DNA from 2 places in the Paraburkholderia sp. J76 genome. Region 2 is predicted to be linked to the other one. Evidence: riboswitches for the same ligand, from Rfam matches in the RefSeq annotation. Region 2 holds a riboswitch; the other holds the start of a gene.
The links. A riboswitch is a leader RNA that binds a small molecule or an ion and turns the genes downstream of it on or off. The one in region 2 is predicted to bind FMN.
Positions count from the first base shown of each region.

Region 1: it holds a riboswitch for FMN, as region 2 does, so the genes downstream of both, ribB (3,4-dihydroxy-2-butanone-4-phosphate synthase) here and U5768_RS22745 (6,7-dimethyl-8-ribityllumazine synthase) in region 2, are expected to answer to the same signal.

Region 1 is NZ_CAJMZJ010000011.1:184,921-192,683, forward strand. Features, by position in the region: gene U5768_RS21560 (DEAD/DEAH box helicase) at 1-575, shown strand, start outside; gene U5768_RS21565 (ferritin-like domain-containing protein) at 648-1,481, opposite strand; gene U5768_RS21570 (hypothetical protein) at 2,111-2,308, shown strand; gene U5768_RS21575 (hypothetical protein) at 2,569-2,946, opposite strand; gene U5768_RS21580 (HAD family hydrolase) at 3,237-3,923, shown strand; gene ribB (3,4-dihydroxy-2-butanone-4-phosphate synthase) at 4,024-4,752, opposite strand; FMN riboswitch at 4,917-5,090, opposite strand; gene U5768_RS21590 (XRE family transcriptional regulator) at 5,161-5,886, opposite strand; gene U5768_RS21595 (MFS transporter) at 6,046-7,233, opposite strand; gene U5768_RS21600 (VOC family protein) at 7,270-7,674, opposite strand.
Region 2 is NZ_CAJMZJ010000012.1:184,804-192,566, forward strand. Features, by position in the region: partial or broken gene U5768_RS22735 (IS30 family transposase) at 611-1,772, shown strand; partial or broken gene U5768_RS22740 (transposase) at 1,780-1,962, opposite strand; FMN riboswitch at 2,208-2,375, shown strand; gene U5768_RS22745 (6,7-dimethyl-8-ribityllumazine synthase) at 2,451-2,948, shown strand; gene U5768_RS22750 (glucose 1-dehydrogenase) at 3,015-3,809, opposite strand; gene U5768_RS22755 (FGGY family carbohydrate kinase) at 3,835-5,304, opposite strand; gene U5768_RS22760 (ABC transporter permease) at 5,326-6,408, opposite strand; gene U5768_RS22765 (sugar ABC transporter ATP-binding protein) at 6,428-7,763, opposite strand, start outside.

The sequences.
Region 1 (7,763 bases), on a different contig from region 2:
AGGAAGTCATTCCGGGCTTCGAGCCGGACCCGCACGCGAAGCCCGAGCCGATCCAGCGCCGCAGCCAGCCGCAAGGCCGCTCGCCGCGCCAGGGGCAAGGCCAGGGCCGAGGTGCATCGAATGGCGCGAATGCCGCGAACGGCGGACGCCCCGCGCAGACGCGTGAAGCGCGCGAACCGCGTGAATCGCGTGAATCGCGTGAACCGCGCGGCGGTAATCGCGAAGGCGCACGCGAGGGTGGCCGTGACAGCGGTCGCGAAAACAACCGCGCTCATGCAGCCAATAGCAGCGGTAAAAGTGGTAATGGCGGCAACGGCGGCCAGCGCCCGGCCAAGCCCGCCTCGAAAGGCGGCGGCATCCGCACCACCCAGCCCGTGAAACAGCAAGGCGCGAATCACGGCGCACAGGGCGCGCGCGGCGAGCATACGCGTCGTGAAAGCCAGCGCGGCGTTTCGCACGAAAGCGCACTGGGACGCCCCCAGCAACGCAAGCCGCAAGGCAATCCGGGCGCGCTGCTCGGCGGCCGGCCAGGCGGCAACTCGCGCCGCGACGGCAACGGCCAGCGCGATCGCTGATCTTCGCCTCCATAAGCAAAAAGCCCGCTCCAGCAGCGGGCTTTTTCGTTTTCGCGCGCGGGCGCCGACGCCTTAGCGGAAGAAGACGTGTTGCGTGATCTTCGCGAGCGGATAGTGCACGCCGGGGCGGATCTTCGCGGGCAGGTTGAGCGGCTTGAGCAGCATCTTCACGCACATGTCGGCGGAAAGATTGTGCCGCACCAGCTTGTTCACGCGCGCGGTGAGTTCGCGGCTATACGCCTCGTCGCGCACGCGGTCGGGGTAGCGGCCCGCGTACACATGGCGCAATGCGATCTCCGAGTCCTCGTTCTTGATCTCCATCACGCGGCGCATGAGCGCGCCGAGCACGGCGAGACGCCCGTGCCCTTCAATCTGGTTGTACTTCTTGAAATAGTTGAAAAAGTGCTTGTAGTGGCGCACTTCGTCGCTGCGAATGTTGTCGGTGATTTCCTTGAGGACGGGCTCGTCCGAGTACTCGCCGATCGCGCGGTAGAGCGTGGCGGTGCCCGTTTCGACCACGCAGCGCGCAACCATTTCGAGCGCTCGCGTTTTCTCGAATTCCTCGAACGAGCAGGTCTTCGAATACTCTTCGATGAAGCTCTGAAAGGCCGCGTCCCAGTCGAACTCGGGCCACACGTACTGGATATACGTCTTCAAGGCGCGCCCGTGCTGAAGCTCCTCGGGCTCCCATTCGCGATTGAGCCATTCGGAGACCTCGGGGTCGCCGTTGAAGAAGACATTCAGGTTGCTGGTGTAAAGGTCGGAACCGCTTTCGATGAACGATGAAGCGGCGAGAAGCAACATCAGGTCTTCATTCGCGGCGGCGCGTTGACGGTCGATGCGGGTGAGATCGATGTCTTCGATGCGCCAGGGCATGACGTGGCGAGGCTCATTTTCGTTGCGCATTGTGTCCTACTCCCGAAGCGGCGTTTTACGCCCGCAACGCGTGGCACCTGACCGGAAGCCCCGAGGCCCGGCGAGCGGCGCCAGTCACGCGTAGCGAGCATTACTGGCCATCCCTGTTTCAATCTTAGCGGTAGTTTCGTGTATCTGCAGTCACAAAGCACAGACCGGGCCCGGCCCTCACAGTTCCGGAAACAGACGACTTCCAGGCATTACGTCATGTGACGCTCAGCCGCGACGGCGCAAACGGAATACCCACGCGGGATACCCGGTTGATGCGCAGCGGATCGAGGCCGGACCGCTCACTCAGTGCCGCGGTGCGGTAAGAACTTCAAGTAAATTCGTGAATCGGGACGGCTCCCGCCACCGCTGCGCGCGGGCTCGAATGTCAAAGGGAATATTTTTGGGGTGTGGTTTGTACAACGCAGTGACGTTGACTACACTCCAGTTCCCCGAGGTAGATCCCCGGCTGGATGCCGTTTTGGCCGCGCGCAAGCGGGCGAGGCGGCCGGTCCCTCCGGCCAGTCGATCTGCACGGTCGCAGGCTTTCGCTCATACCACCGCATTCCTGTCGCTGCGCCGCCCTGCGGGCCGCAACCGGCGACCTCTGATGCGGCAACACGGAGAGAACGATGCTGAGTCCGCATGAATTCGCCACCCTGCTGCTAGTACAGGACGCCCCCAACCAGCTCGACATGGAGCGAGAAGAACTGGACGCCTTGCTCGAACGACAGCTCGTCCAACTGGAGCGCCTTGCATCCGGCCTTCAGCAATGGCGACTAACCGAAATCGGCGACTCTGCGTTGCGCGCCATCAAACGGTGTTCGTAGCCTGCCGACCGGGCGCTAACACGGCCGCAGGCTCCTTTAGCTTTTATCGATTCGCGCGGGCGCATGGGTCGTCCGCCAGCCCGCCTTGTCGGGCACGTCCCCGATGCAGGCGCACGGCAGTAGACGTCCGCGCCTGCAGTGCATGGTCACGCGGACCCGCGCGCTTCATGCCCGCGTGACCATTTTTTTACGCTTTCGTATTTTCTTGCGCCTCGCGAGCGTCGGCTCGCGCCCGCGCGTTCTTTCTCGTTCGCGCGCCCCTACCCCGCGCGCAGCGTGGGGTCCGCCGCCGCCCGCCAGCTCAGCGCCTGCGCGCGCTGTGTATTGAGGAAGTTCACCCACTCGCCTCGCGCCTGCGCATCGCCGCTCGTGCCGAGCGTGGCGTATTGCTGAGCGAGTTGTGCCTGGAAGCCGCAGAACTGGTCTTGAGGCAACCTGCCGCGCCGATTGGCAACCCAGGCGTCGAACATGGCCGCGTAGACGCCCGGTGCATACGCCCCGAAATCGACCACCTGCGGCCCGCACATCTGCTGCAAAGCCGCGAGCGACGGCGCGCGCGCGCCGCCTTCCGGGCCCGGCGGCGCGCCCACGCACCCCGCAAGCAGCACGGCCGCGCCGAACATCGCAATTCCACGCATGAGATTGCCTCGATATCGTTTTCGACTGTTTGGGACTGACAGGAACGACCGCATCCCGACCCGGTCATTGTCGCACCGAGCCGCGCGAGCGACACCCTGGCCGTTCGGCCTGTTCGAGCGCCACGACGCGACAGACAACTTCTGAACGCCGTGGCCCGCGAGTGCGCGGCGTCCAGGAAAGCAAAAGCACGTATGATTGGGGGTTTCCACCTTCCCGCCTGCCTGGCAGGTGCACGCAAGGCGCACGCACGGGCCCCGCGTCCTGCGCCGCCCGGCCTCTCGTTTCACGCATGATCGACCATCTCATCTGCGACTGTGACGGCGTGCTCGTCGACAGCGAAGTCATCGCCGACCGCGTTCTCTTCGATACGCTCAGCAGCACTTTTCCCGGCATCGATTTTCACGCCGCCGTGAACGCGGCGTTTGGCCAGCAGACCTCGCGCTTTCTCGCCGACATCGCAGCTCGCTTCGACCTCACGCTGCCCGAGCACTTTCTCGAGACCATCGAGCATCGTTGCGAAGCAGCCATTGCCGAGTCGGTGAGCCCGATCAACGGCGTGCGCGACGCCTTGCGCCGGGTCACGCTGCCCGCCGCCGTCGTTTCGAACAGCCGTCTCACGCGCGTGCACGCTTCGGTTCGGCGCGCCGGGCTCGATACGATCTTCGGCGAGTGCATCTTCAGCGCCGAGCAGGTCGCGCGGCCCAAGCCTTATCCGGACGTCTATCTGCACGCCGCGAAGCAGCTCGGCGTGGAGCCGGCGCGATGCATCGTCGTCGAGGACAGCATTTCGGGTTTGAACGCCGCGCGCGCGGCGGGCATGAAGACGATTGCGTTCGTGGGCGCGAGCCACATCCCTTCGGGCTACGCCGACGTGCTGCGCGAGATGGGCATCACGCGCATCATGACGCACATGAAAGAACTGCCGGCACTCGTCGAGGCCGGCATGCGCGGCGAATTCGGCGACGTGCAGTCGTAACGCCACGCCCGCGCCAATCACACGCGCCGGAATGAAAACGGGACGCGGCGCCCCTCGGCGCCGCGTCCCTTAGTGCGTTCCTGGCGCGTTATTCCGCGCCTCAGGCCGGCTCGGCGCAACGCTCGCGCGCCACGGCAAGCGACTCGCGAAACGCCACGAGTTCGGCAATCGAGAGTATCGGCAGGTTGTGCAGCTTCGCGAAGTCGTCGACCTGCTTGCCGCGCGCCATCGTGCCATCGGGGTTCATCAGTTCACACAGCACGCCGGCGGGCGCAAGGCCCGCGAGCACCGCCAGATCGACGGTGCCTTCGGTATGGCCGCGGCGCGCCAGCACGCCGCCCTGCTGCGCGCGCAGCGGGAACACGTGGCCGGGGCGCACGATATCGTCGGGCCTCGCGTTCGGGGCGATCGCGGCGCGGATAGTCGTCACGCGGTCGGCCGCCGAAACGCCCGTGCTGACGCCCTCGCGCGCTTCGATCGAGACCGTGAACGCGGTACGGTTGCGGCTTTCGTTATGGGCCACCATCGGCGGCAATTCGAGCGCGCGCACTTTCTCCTCGGAGAGGCACAGGCACACGATACCGCTGCATTCGCGGATGAAAAGCGCCATCGTTTCGGGCGTGAGGCGTTCGGCGGCGACGATCAGGTCGGCTTCGTCCTCGCGGTCGTGGTCGTCCTGCAGCACGACCGGGCGGCCTTCGCGCATGGCTTGCAACGCGGCGGCAATGCGCGGCGGCACCGGCTCGGAATCGATGAACGGGAGATCGGCGGCGGCGTCGAGCGGCGCGCCCTGGGATGAAGCGAGAGTGGTACTGGCAGTAAAGGACATGTGAAACGCTCCTCGCGGAAGTTAGGCGAAAAACGTTTCAGGGCATTGCAAACAGACAGGAATTCCCGGCACGCTTCGATTGGCAGGCGTGCGGCACGCCCCGAAAATGGGGACGCACGCACATCGGCCAAAACGCTGCGGCAAACGGGCAGACATGACCATCTGCACATCTTCTTTCATCCGGACTCTAACCGTCGGCTCTGGCTTCGCACCAGATCTGCTGACCCTGCGCACGACACAATAAGGCTCGCGCAGGCGCTCGCGGGCTCGTCGGCCTGGCCTTTCGGCGCGGCCGGCATACCGCCGGTGGGGAATTTCACCCCGCCCTGAAGACGCACTGATTACCGGATCAACCGGCGGGCAAAGGATACAACAGAGTGCGCCACCGTGCAGCGCGAAAAAGTACGACTAGACAATTTTCTCAAAATGGGTTTTGTGCGGCGCCGCATCGCTGGCAGCCGGCGCGGCCGGCACGTCCCAGCGCGGCGGCGTCTCGGCGTTGAGCGTTACGCGAAAGACGCGCGCCTCGGTGTCGCCGGGATTGCGCAGGCTGTGCGGCTGGTCGGCGTCGAAAAGAATCGCGTCGCCCGTGGCGAGCAGTTGGCGCCGATCGTGCACGCTCACTTCGAGCGTGCCCTCGCTCACGACGAGGTTCACCGTTGTGCCGGGCGGACGGCGCACGCCGGGCTCCGTGTGCAGCGGCGCGATGCGCAACTCGTGAAACTCGGCGGCGGCGGGCTCCCCTTCCGGATAGAGCGCGCGCGCCGAATAGCGGCCGTCGGCGGAAACGAGGCGCGGCGCACGCTCGGCGGGCAAATGCTCGAAGCCGTTCACGGCATGACGCCGCAGGAACGCCGAAACCGAGACCTTGAGCGCCGCGGCGACCTTGCACAGCACCTTGATCGACGGCACGCTGCGGGCCGATTCGACCTGGGCGAGCATCGCGCGCGAGACGCCCGAGGCGCGTGCGAGCGCGTCGAGCGAAAGCTGGCGTTCGGCGCGCAGGCGGGCGAGGTTCACGCCCACGAGATGTTCGAGCGCCTCGTAAGATCCTTCGGTGTGCGCAATATCGGGCTGCGTATTGAGCTGTGAGTCGTGCTGTGATTCGCGCACGAGCGCGAGGGGTGAATGCATGGTTGCCTCCAGGTGCGCCGCTACGCTGCGGCGCATGAGCATGAATGGAGGCAAGACTAGCATCGCGATTTGCCGCGCCCAACGAAGTTATCTTCACACTGTTATCAGCATTGCAGAGCGCGAATCCGGGATTGCTTTCGCGCGCCGCGCATAAGGCGCTCACAGGTTCTGGCGCACGGCCACGCTCGCATTGCGCACCGGTGCGCGGCGCGCGTCGAGCCGCGCGGCCGCCCATGTAAGCACGAGCGCCGCCACCGAAACAGCCGCGGCCACCCACGGCAGCGAGTCGAGCGCCACGCCGTGCGCAATGGCGAGACCGCCCATCCACGCACCCATCGCATTGCCCACATTGAACGCGCCGATGTTCAGCGTCGAAGCGAGATTCGGCGCGGCCGCGGCCTTCGCGACCACGCGCATCTGCAACGGCGGCACGGTCGCGAACGCGGCGACGCCCCACACGAACACCGTGATCGCGGCAGGCCACGTGGCGTGGCTCGTCTTCGTGAAAACGGCCATGACCACGGCAAGCATCACGAGAATGCCCATGAGCGAAGGCATCAGCGCGCGGTCCGCGAGCTTGCCGCCCAGCGTGTTGCCGAGCGTGAGGCCTACGCCGAACAGCACGAGCATCAGCGTCACGCCGCGCGGCGAGAAGCCGCCCACCTGTTCGAGAATCGGCGCGATGTAGGTGAACACGACGAACACGCCGCCAAAGCCCAGCACGGTCATGCCGAGCGCGAGCCACACTTGCGGGTCGCGCAGCACGCGCACTTCGTGGCCGAGTCCGGCCGGGCCGCTGTCGTGATGATCAGGAACGAGCGCGGTCACGCCGATCAGCGAAATCACGCCAAAGCCGCTCACGATCCAGAACGCCACGCGCCAGCCGAACTGCTGCCCGATGGCCGTGCCGAACGGCACGCCCAGCACGGTCGCGAGCGTGAGGCCCGTGAACATCAACGCGATGGCGCTCGCGCGCTTTTCCTGCGGCACGAGCGAGGCCGCCACCACGGCTCCGATGCCGAAGAACGAGCCGTGCGCGAACGAAGCGACGACGCGCGCGAGCATCAGCAACGAATAGTTCGACGCGACGGCGCACATCACGTTGCCGACGACGAACACGCCCATCAGCAGTTGCAGCGCGCGCTTGCGCGGCATGCGGCTCGTGAGCGCGGCGAGCAGCGGCGCGCCGGCCGCCACGCCGAGCGCATAGCCGGTCACGAGCAGACCGGCGGCGGGAATCGACACGTTCAGATCGCGCGCGACGTCGGGCAACAGGCCCATGATGAGGAACTCGGTGGTGCCGATGGCAAAGGCGCTGATGGCTAGCGCGAGCAAGGGGATAGGCATCGAAATCTCCGAAAATCAGCCTGGATTGAAGCGGGATCAGTTCGCCGCGCCAGCGGGCATCGACGTCACGAACTCCACGGCCACGCCCGGCGCGAGCGCAACGAACAACTGCACTTGCGCGCTTGCGGGTACGTCAGCGAGTTCGTACGGCACGCGGTGCGCGGCCAGTCGCTCGACCAGTGCGCGCCACGCTTCGCCGGGCGCCACGCGAAACGCCACGTGATCGATGCGCGGCGCCGCGAGCGCGGACGAGCCGCCGCCCATGCGAGCGGGCGCGGTTGCATCGACCAGATGGACGACCGCGCGGCCGTTCGCGTAGAGCCAGTGACCGTCCACGCGAAACGGCGGACGCGGGCCGTCTTCAAAGCCGACGATGTCGCGAAAGAAGCGGCATGTGCCTTCGAGGTCGGGCGTGACGAGGGTGACGTGATCGAGTTGCATGGCGCGGCGGTTGTTCTGAAAACACGCGCATTGTCGCGGCTACAATCAAATTTGATAATTGGCGTAGCATTTGAATCATTTTCAATGAC
Region 2 (7,763 bases):
AATGTACACAGAGGATCTGTCATATAGTAGATGTATCTAAATCTGCTATATCTGGCCGTTTTGCTTACGTTTTTGGCCCAACGGCGTAGCCGATCTGCTGCTTTGCTTCTTGCTTTTCAGTCTCGGAAATATCTCTCCTCGCTTTTAAGGGGGTGCAGGGGAGCGGGACGCAAGTTATCCACAGATCTCTCGCGGTGGGGAAGCCGCACACCACTACTATCGGCGCAGCTGCTGGCATAAGGGCCAGGGTACCGTCTCGCGCTGTAAAGTCGAAGCTACCCCGATCGGCGACCGTTCTGACCGGTGCTGCGCCATCCTCCCATTGCGGAGATCAGAGATTCACGATCTAGCACCCCGCCGGCGATAATGCCCCCTTCTCGTGGGCGGCCTGCCCTCGCCTGATCCTGAGACCGGGGCATCCGGCCAATGCCTCGTGCGCCCATTTGACCGGGATGGCGCTACTGGCTGCCGGCCGGCTGGTTCAGAAGTCGGCCATAGCCTGCAGTTCGGCGACCAAAGAATCCTGACGTTGGAACGACCGCATTGCCCGGCGGATTCAACCGGTCGATGCAACACAATGAACGCTGCGTGAGCAGCGGGAGTGTTGCAAATGAAACAGAGGCGCCGGATCTACTATAGCGAGAAGCCAGAAGGCGTTGATGTGGGAGCGCTGGCGTGCCGGCGAGTCGCTGCAGCATATCGCCCAGCTTTTAAATCGCGATCATTCGTCGGTAGGGGGAATTCTGGCGCAAACTGGGGGAATCCAGCCTGCGCCACGGCGACGATCGAGGCTGGCACTCACGCTTGCTGAGCGCGAGGAGATCTCGAGAGGCCTCGTGGCGGGCGATTCGATCCAGTCAATTGCACGGCGACTGTCGCGATCACCTTCCACGATCTGCCGCGAGATCAAGCGCAACAGTGGAGCGAAAGGCTACAGGGCGAGCCATGCCGACCAGCTTGCATGGGAACGGGCACAGCGCCCCAAGGTCTGCAAACTGGTCAGGCATCGGGCGCTGGCCCATATCGTTGCCGACAAGCTCCAGTTGCAGTGGTCGCCTCAGCAGATTGCTGGATGGCTGAAACATGCCTGGCCGCGCGACGAGGATCACCACGTGTCACACGAGACCATTTACCGCAGTCTCTTCATTCAGGCACGGGGCGCCCTGAAGAAAGAGCTGCTGGAACATTTACGGCGCACCCGAGCCATGCGTCGCTCGCGGCATCACACCCAGAAGACGGACGATCACGGCAGGATCCGTGACGCGATATCAATCAGCGAACGGCCGGCCACAGTGGAAGACCGCGCGGTGCCTGGTCACTGGGAGGGAGATCTGCTGTGTGGCAGCAGCGGCAGCCGGATTGCAACACTCGTAGAGCGCCAGACGCGTTACGTAATGCTGGTGAAGATCACCAGCAAGGACAGTGAGACGGTAGTCAATGCACTGATCAAACACGCCAGCAAGCTCCCGCACGAACTCTATAAATCGCTCACATGGGACCGGGGGACGGAGATGGCAGGCCACAGACGATTCACCATTGCCACCGACATTGCCGTGTACTTCTGCGATCCGAAACACCCCTGGCAACGTGGTTCGAATGAAAATACCAATGGTCTCTTGAGGCAGTACTTCCCGAAAGGTATCGATCTGTCGGTCTACTCACAGGCCAAACTCAATGCCGTGGCAAGGAGGCTGAATGAGCGTCCGAGGAAGACACTGAATTACGAAACGCCGGCTGAACGGTTCCAGCAAACGATTGCATCGACCGGTTGAATCCGCCTTCTTCAAGTTGCCGAAGGCGCCGTGTTTCTGACACATCCATGCCGCCGTAGCGGCTACGCCAGGTATAGAACGTCGCGTCCGATATGCCGTGCTTTCGGCATACGTCCGAGACCTTCATGCCTGCTTCGGCTTCCTTCAGCACCCCGATAATCTGTTCTTCGCTGAACCGCGACTTCTTCATGACAAGGTTTCTCCTGCCGCCTTGCCGCTAACTTTACATTGGGATACTTCAGAGGGGAAAGGTCAATCTTCCAGTTGCCCAAAACGAGTTTGCGGTGCATTCCATTCATCCCGTTCAGATTCCGCCGCCGCGCATGGAGCAACATGGCCGCACCATATAAGTGCCCGACTTGAAGCACCGCATGCCCCTTATGTCGCCATGCACAAAAATGCGATTCGTGCTACCGTACACCCCGTTCGTCAAGAACGCGTTCTCGGGGCGGGGTGCAATTCCCCACCGGCGGTAATCGTCATTTACCACGACGTAGCCCGCGAGCGCTCCGTTATTGCAGGTAGCACGATGCGATAACGGAGGTCAGCAGACCCGGTTGGATTCCGGGGCCGACGGTATAGTCCGGATGAAAGAGAACAGGTCGGCTTGCGTCTATTCGCGTCGCGCGAAGGTCGCGGCCGTCCTTCGCCCTGTTCACACAAAACAGGCTGAAGTCCATGAACATTTCCACTTCCTTCGAATCGCAAGCAGTCGCAACATCTTCCAAACGTCCGCGTATCGCTTTCATCCAGGCCTGCTGGCACCGCGACATCGTCGACCAGTGCAAGACCTCCTTTCTGCAGTCGATTCAAAAATACGATTACACCGCAGAAGACGTCGATCTGTTTGAAGTGCCCGGTGCCTTCGAAATCCCGTTGCACGCCAAACGACTCGCGCAGAGCGGTCAATACGCTGCCATCGTGGCAGCCGGCCTCGTCGTCGACGGCGGCATCTATCGCCACGATTTCGTCGCCACGGCCGTCATCAACGGTCTCATGCAGGTCCAGCTCGAAACAGGTACGCCTGTGTTCTCCGCCGTGCTCACGCCGCATCATTTCCATGGCGGCCAGGAACACGTCGGATTCTTCCGCGAACACTTCCTCGTGAAGGGCGCAGAAGCGGCGCACGCCTGCGCCGATACCGTGAGCAAGCTCGCTGCCCTGCCAGTTCGCTAAGTCACATAGCACCGCGGCTGCGCACGCAGCCGCGGGCGGTGCCGATGTCGAACCCGGCAACGCAACTCACGACATGAACATGCCGCCGTCCACGTTGATCGTCTGGCCCGTAATGTACGAGGCGTCGTCCGAAGCCAGGAAAGTCACAAGGCCTGCCACATCCTGGCCGCTGCCAGCTCGCTTCATCGGAATGTTGTCGACCCACTCCTTCATCAGTTCGCCCGGCTTGTAGTCGCCAAGCAGCTTGCCCCATGCTTCGTCGTTGTACGCCCACATGTCCGTGGTGATGATGCCCGGACAAAACGCGTTGACCGTGATGCCTGTGGGCGCGAGTTCCTTCGCGAGACTCTGCGTAATGCCAAGCACACCGAATTTGCTTGCCGCATAGTGCGGCGTGTAGACGAAGCCCTGTCGAGCTTGCCCCGACGCGGTGTTAATGAGACGGCCGCCCTTGCCGGCGCGCAGCATGCGGGTAGCGGCTTCCTGGCAGCACAGGAACACGCCCTTGGTGTTCACGGCCATGACCTTGTCCCACTCGGCTTCGGTCAGATCCGGCAGCTTCGCGATCGTGATCACGCCCGCGTTCTGCACCGAGATATCGACTTCGCCCAGCTTCGCTCCTACTTCGTCGTAAAGCGCAACGACGTCCGCCTTGCTGGTCACGTCCGCCTCGACGGCGATGGCCTCGTGACCCGCTTCACGCAGCCTGGCCGCCGCATCATGGACGCACTTCTCGTTTGCCGACACGCAGACCTTCGCGCCTTCCTGCGCAAAGCGCTCGGCAATACCGAATCCAATGCCACGGCTGCCGCCCGTCACCACCACGACTTTGTTCGAGAACCGCTTTGCTTCGTATGCCACGTTGCTTTCTCCAGAATCCGTTCATTTAAAGACGTCCAATCCATTCCAGCCACCGCGCGTGATTTTCTTCGGCGGCTTGCACTCCCGCGCCCGGCTCGACTCGCCGCGCGATCACACGGTTTGCCCGATGCGCATCCAGCGAAGGAACCAGGCCCGTTTCGAACAGCGCCAGTGCCGCTGCGCCTGCCGCCGATATCTCGCTGAGCGCCAGCGTGCTGACCGGCCTGTTCAAGGTATCCGCCAGGTACTGAAGCAGGAAGGGCCGCTGCACCAGGCCGCCATCGAGATGAAGCTCGCTGAGTTCAACGCTGGCCGCCTGCTCCATCACGGTGATGACGTCCTTGATCTGGTACACGATCGACTCATAGGCCGCGCGCGCGACGTGCTCCCATGCCGTCGAAAACTTGAGCCCGACGATCTGTGCGCCGCCGGGATACTTCCAGTGCGGACAGCCGATGCCCGAAAACGCCGGAATGAGGAACACGCCGCCGTTGTCGTACTCCGTGAACGCGCGCTCGGCCTCGGCGAAGTCGCCGAACAGGTTCAGCTTCTCCTTAAGGAAGGCCGGCGTCGAACCCGCGCTGATGACGATGCCTTCCATCGCATAGTCAACACGTGAGTGAGTCGCAAAGCACAACGTGGAGACGAGGCCGTGCGCAGGCGCCTGGGGCTGGCTGCCCACGTTCATCATGATCGACGAACCCGTTCCCATGGTCGCCATCGCCACGCCAGGCGTCAGGCAACCTTCGCCGACTGCGGCTGCATGCGAATCGCCGATCATCGAAACGATGGGAACGGGACGCGCCAGCAGGCCATTGAAATCCGTTTCGCCGAAGTTCGACGCCGACGGCTTGAGAGCCGGCAGACGCAAGCCCTTCAGGCCGAATTCCGCGACCAGTTCCTGGTCCCATTCGAGCGCGGCGAGATTGAACAGCATCGTGCGCGACGCGTTCGTATAGTCGGAACAATACGCTGCGCCATTCGTGAGCCGGTAAAGCAGCCAGCTGTCGACCGTGCCGAAGTGGGCCGTGCCTCGCGCAATGTGTTCGCGCACGCGGGCGTCGTTTTCATTCAGCCAGATGAGTTTGGTGCCGGAGAAATACGGGTCGATCAGCAGCCCGGTCTTTTGCGCGATGTGCGGCGCGAATCCGTCACGCTTGAGGCGTTCGCAGATGGGCAGCGAACGTTGGCACTGCCAGGAAACAGCCGGGACAATCGGCTTGCCGAGTTTGTCCCACAGCACGACGGTTTCGCGCTGGTTTGAAATGCCAACGCCCACGATGTTGCGCTTTTCGCCAGTAAACGCGGCAAGGCACAATGCGACGGCCTGCAAAACCGAGTCGTAAAGCGCGTCGGCATCCTGCTCGACGAACCCCGCCTGGGAATGCGTGCACGCAACGGCTGCAAACCCGCGTGCATGAACCTGCCCTTCAGCATCGAAGACAAGCGCCTTCGTCCCGCTCGTACCCTGATCGACCGCCAGTACGTATTGCATATCAGTTTCCGGGGAATGAGGTTAGGCGGTCATCGCAACCATGCGCGACTGCAAGCGCTGCTGCAACTGGTCGACCACGACCGCGAAGATGATCACGAGGCCCTTGATCACCATTTGCCAGAAGTCGCTGATCCCGCACATCACCATGCCGTCGCCGAGAATGCTGATGACGCAGGCGCCCACCACCGAACCGAACACCGTGCCGCGGCCGCCCATCAGCGCGGTGCCGCCAAGCACCACGGCTGCAATGGCGTTCAGTTCGTACGTTTCGCCCGTGAGCGGATGAGCGGTCTGCAACTGCGCTGTAATCACGAGCCCGACGATTGCCGCGCAAAAGCCGGAAAACGTATAGACGAACAGTTTCACGCGAGTGGTGCGAATGCCCGAGAACCGCGCTGCCTGCTCGTTGCCGCCGATTGCGTAAATGCGTCGACCCAACGGCGTTTTGCGTGCGATGAAGATGGTGACGACGGCCAGCGCCAGCATGATCCACACCGGCACGGACAGGCCAAGAATCGTGCCGTTGCCGAGAAATTCGAAACCCATATTGCCAAGCGCGGGATTGCCCTGGAGATCGGCAAAGGTGCTGCCATTATTGACCAGCAGCGCCGCACCGCGGACCACGTACAGCATGCCGAGCGTGGCAATGAACGGCGCCACATTGAGCGCCGTGATGAGATAGCCATTCACGGCACCGATGAGCGCTCCGAGGAGACACGCAATCAGCGTGACGCCGAACACATTGAGGAACACGACATGATGGCCAACGTGAATACCCTCTAGCAGCATATAGCCAGCGGCCATGCCGCTTATCCCCACGATGGACCCCACCGAGAGATCGATTCCTCCGGTCAGGATCACGAGCGTCATGCCAATGGACAGAATGGCGACGATGGTGACGTGTTTGGCCATGATCAGCATGTTGGCCGTCGAGAGGAAATTGTCCGCTGTAAGCGAGAAGACAACGAAGATGACAAAGAGCGCGATAAAAATGCGCAACTTGAGCAGATTCACCGCGACGCGCGCGGCCATGTAGGCGCTCTGGCGGTTGTGCTTCGTGTGCACCGGATGCAGCGAAGGATTGCTGCTGTTGGGAGTATTCATGGTGTCTACCTCGGTTGCCTCAGACCACTGCGGTGGCTGGTGTCGATGCGCGGACGATGCGTTCGCTGTCAAACTGGGAACGTTCCATGATTGCCGTCAGCTTGCCGCTGGCCATCACGAAGACTCGATTCGAAACCGCCACCGCTTCATCCAGTTCGGACGTCGCGTAGATGACGGCAATGCCTGACTTCGCGAGCAGGCTGATAGTCTTGTAGACGTCTTCCTTCGCGCCCACGTCAATTCCTCGTGTGGGCTCGTCCATAAGTAACACTTTCGGCGAGGTCAGTAGTGCCTTGCCGATTACTACCTTTTGCATGTTGCCGCCCGAGAGCGACGTAATGGGCGCGTCCACTGAAGCCGCCTTGATGGCCAGACGTTTCACAATGTCGTCCGCGGCTTGAACCTGCTTCTCACGCTTGAGTGCGCCGAATTTCAGCCAATTGGCGAATTTTCCGAGACTCGACAGCGTCATGTTTTCCAGGATCGTCATTAACTGGATCATGCCCTGCTGCTGTCGGTCCTCGGGAACCAGTGCGATGCCAGCTTCGATGCGCTTCGGAATCGGCAGGTCCTCGATGGCCTTGCCAGCCAGCTCGATCTCACCCAGAGCGTGCGGCTGCGCGCCAAGCAGCGATTCGAGCAGTTCGGTGCGACCCGCGCCCATGAGTCCGTAAATTCCGACGACCTCGCCTGCACGCACCGAAAATGAAACATGGTCGACCGCATAGATGCCGTTTGGCCGCTTGAGCGACAGGTCATTAACCTTCAGCACTTCCTCACCAATGCCGTGCTGCTCGAAGGCGAAGCGCTTCTTCGACGAACCCACCATGGCTTCAATGATCCACGGGATGTCAATATTGGGGATATCGTCTTGCGCCACGAGTCGGCCGTTGCGCAGGACCGTGATGCAATCTCCAATCGCCATGATCTCTTCAAGGCGGTGTGATATGTAGATCACCGTCACGCCTTCCTCCTTGAGCTGGCGAATGATCTTGAAGAGAATCTCCACCTCGTGCCTGGAGAGCGCCGAAGTGGGCTCGTCCATGATCAGCACCTTGATGTGCCTCGAAAGCGCCTTGGCAATCTCAACAAGCTGCTGCTGACCGACGTACAGGTCGCCGAGGCGCGTGCGAGGATTGACGGCAATCTGCAGACGATCCAGCAGCACTTTTGCCTGATGGATCTCGTCTTTCGTGCGAATCACGCCGGCGCTCGTGAGTTCGTTGCCCGTGAAGATATTCTCGGCAACGCTCAGGTCGGGAAACAGATTCAGTTCCTGGAAGATGATGCCGATACCGTGTGCCTCGGCACTGCGCACATCGTTGATGGAGGCAACCTTGCCGTCGATACGGATT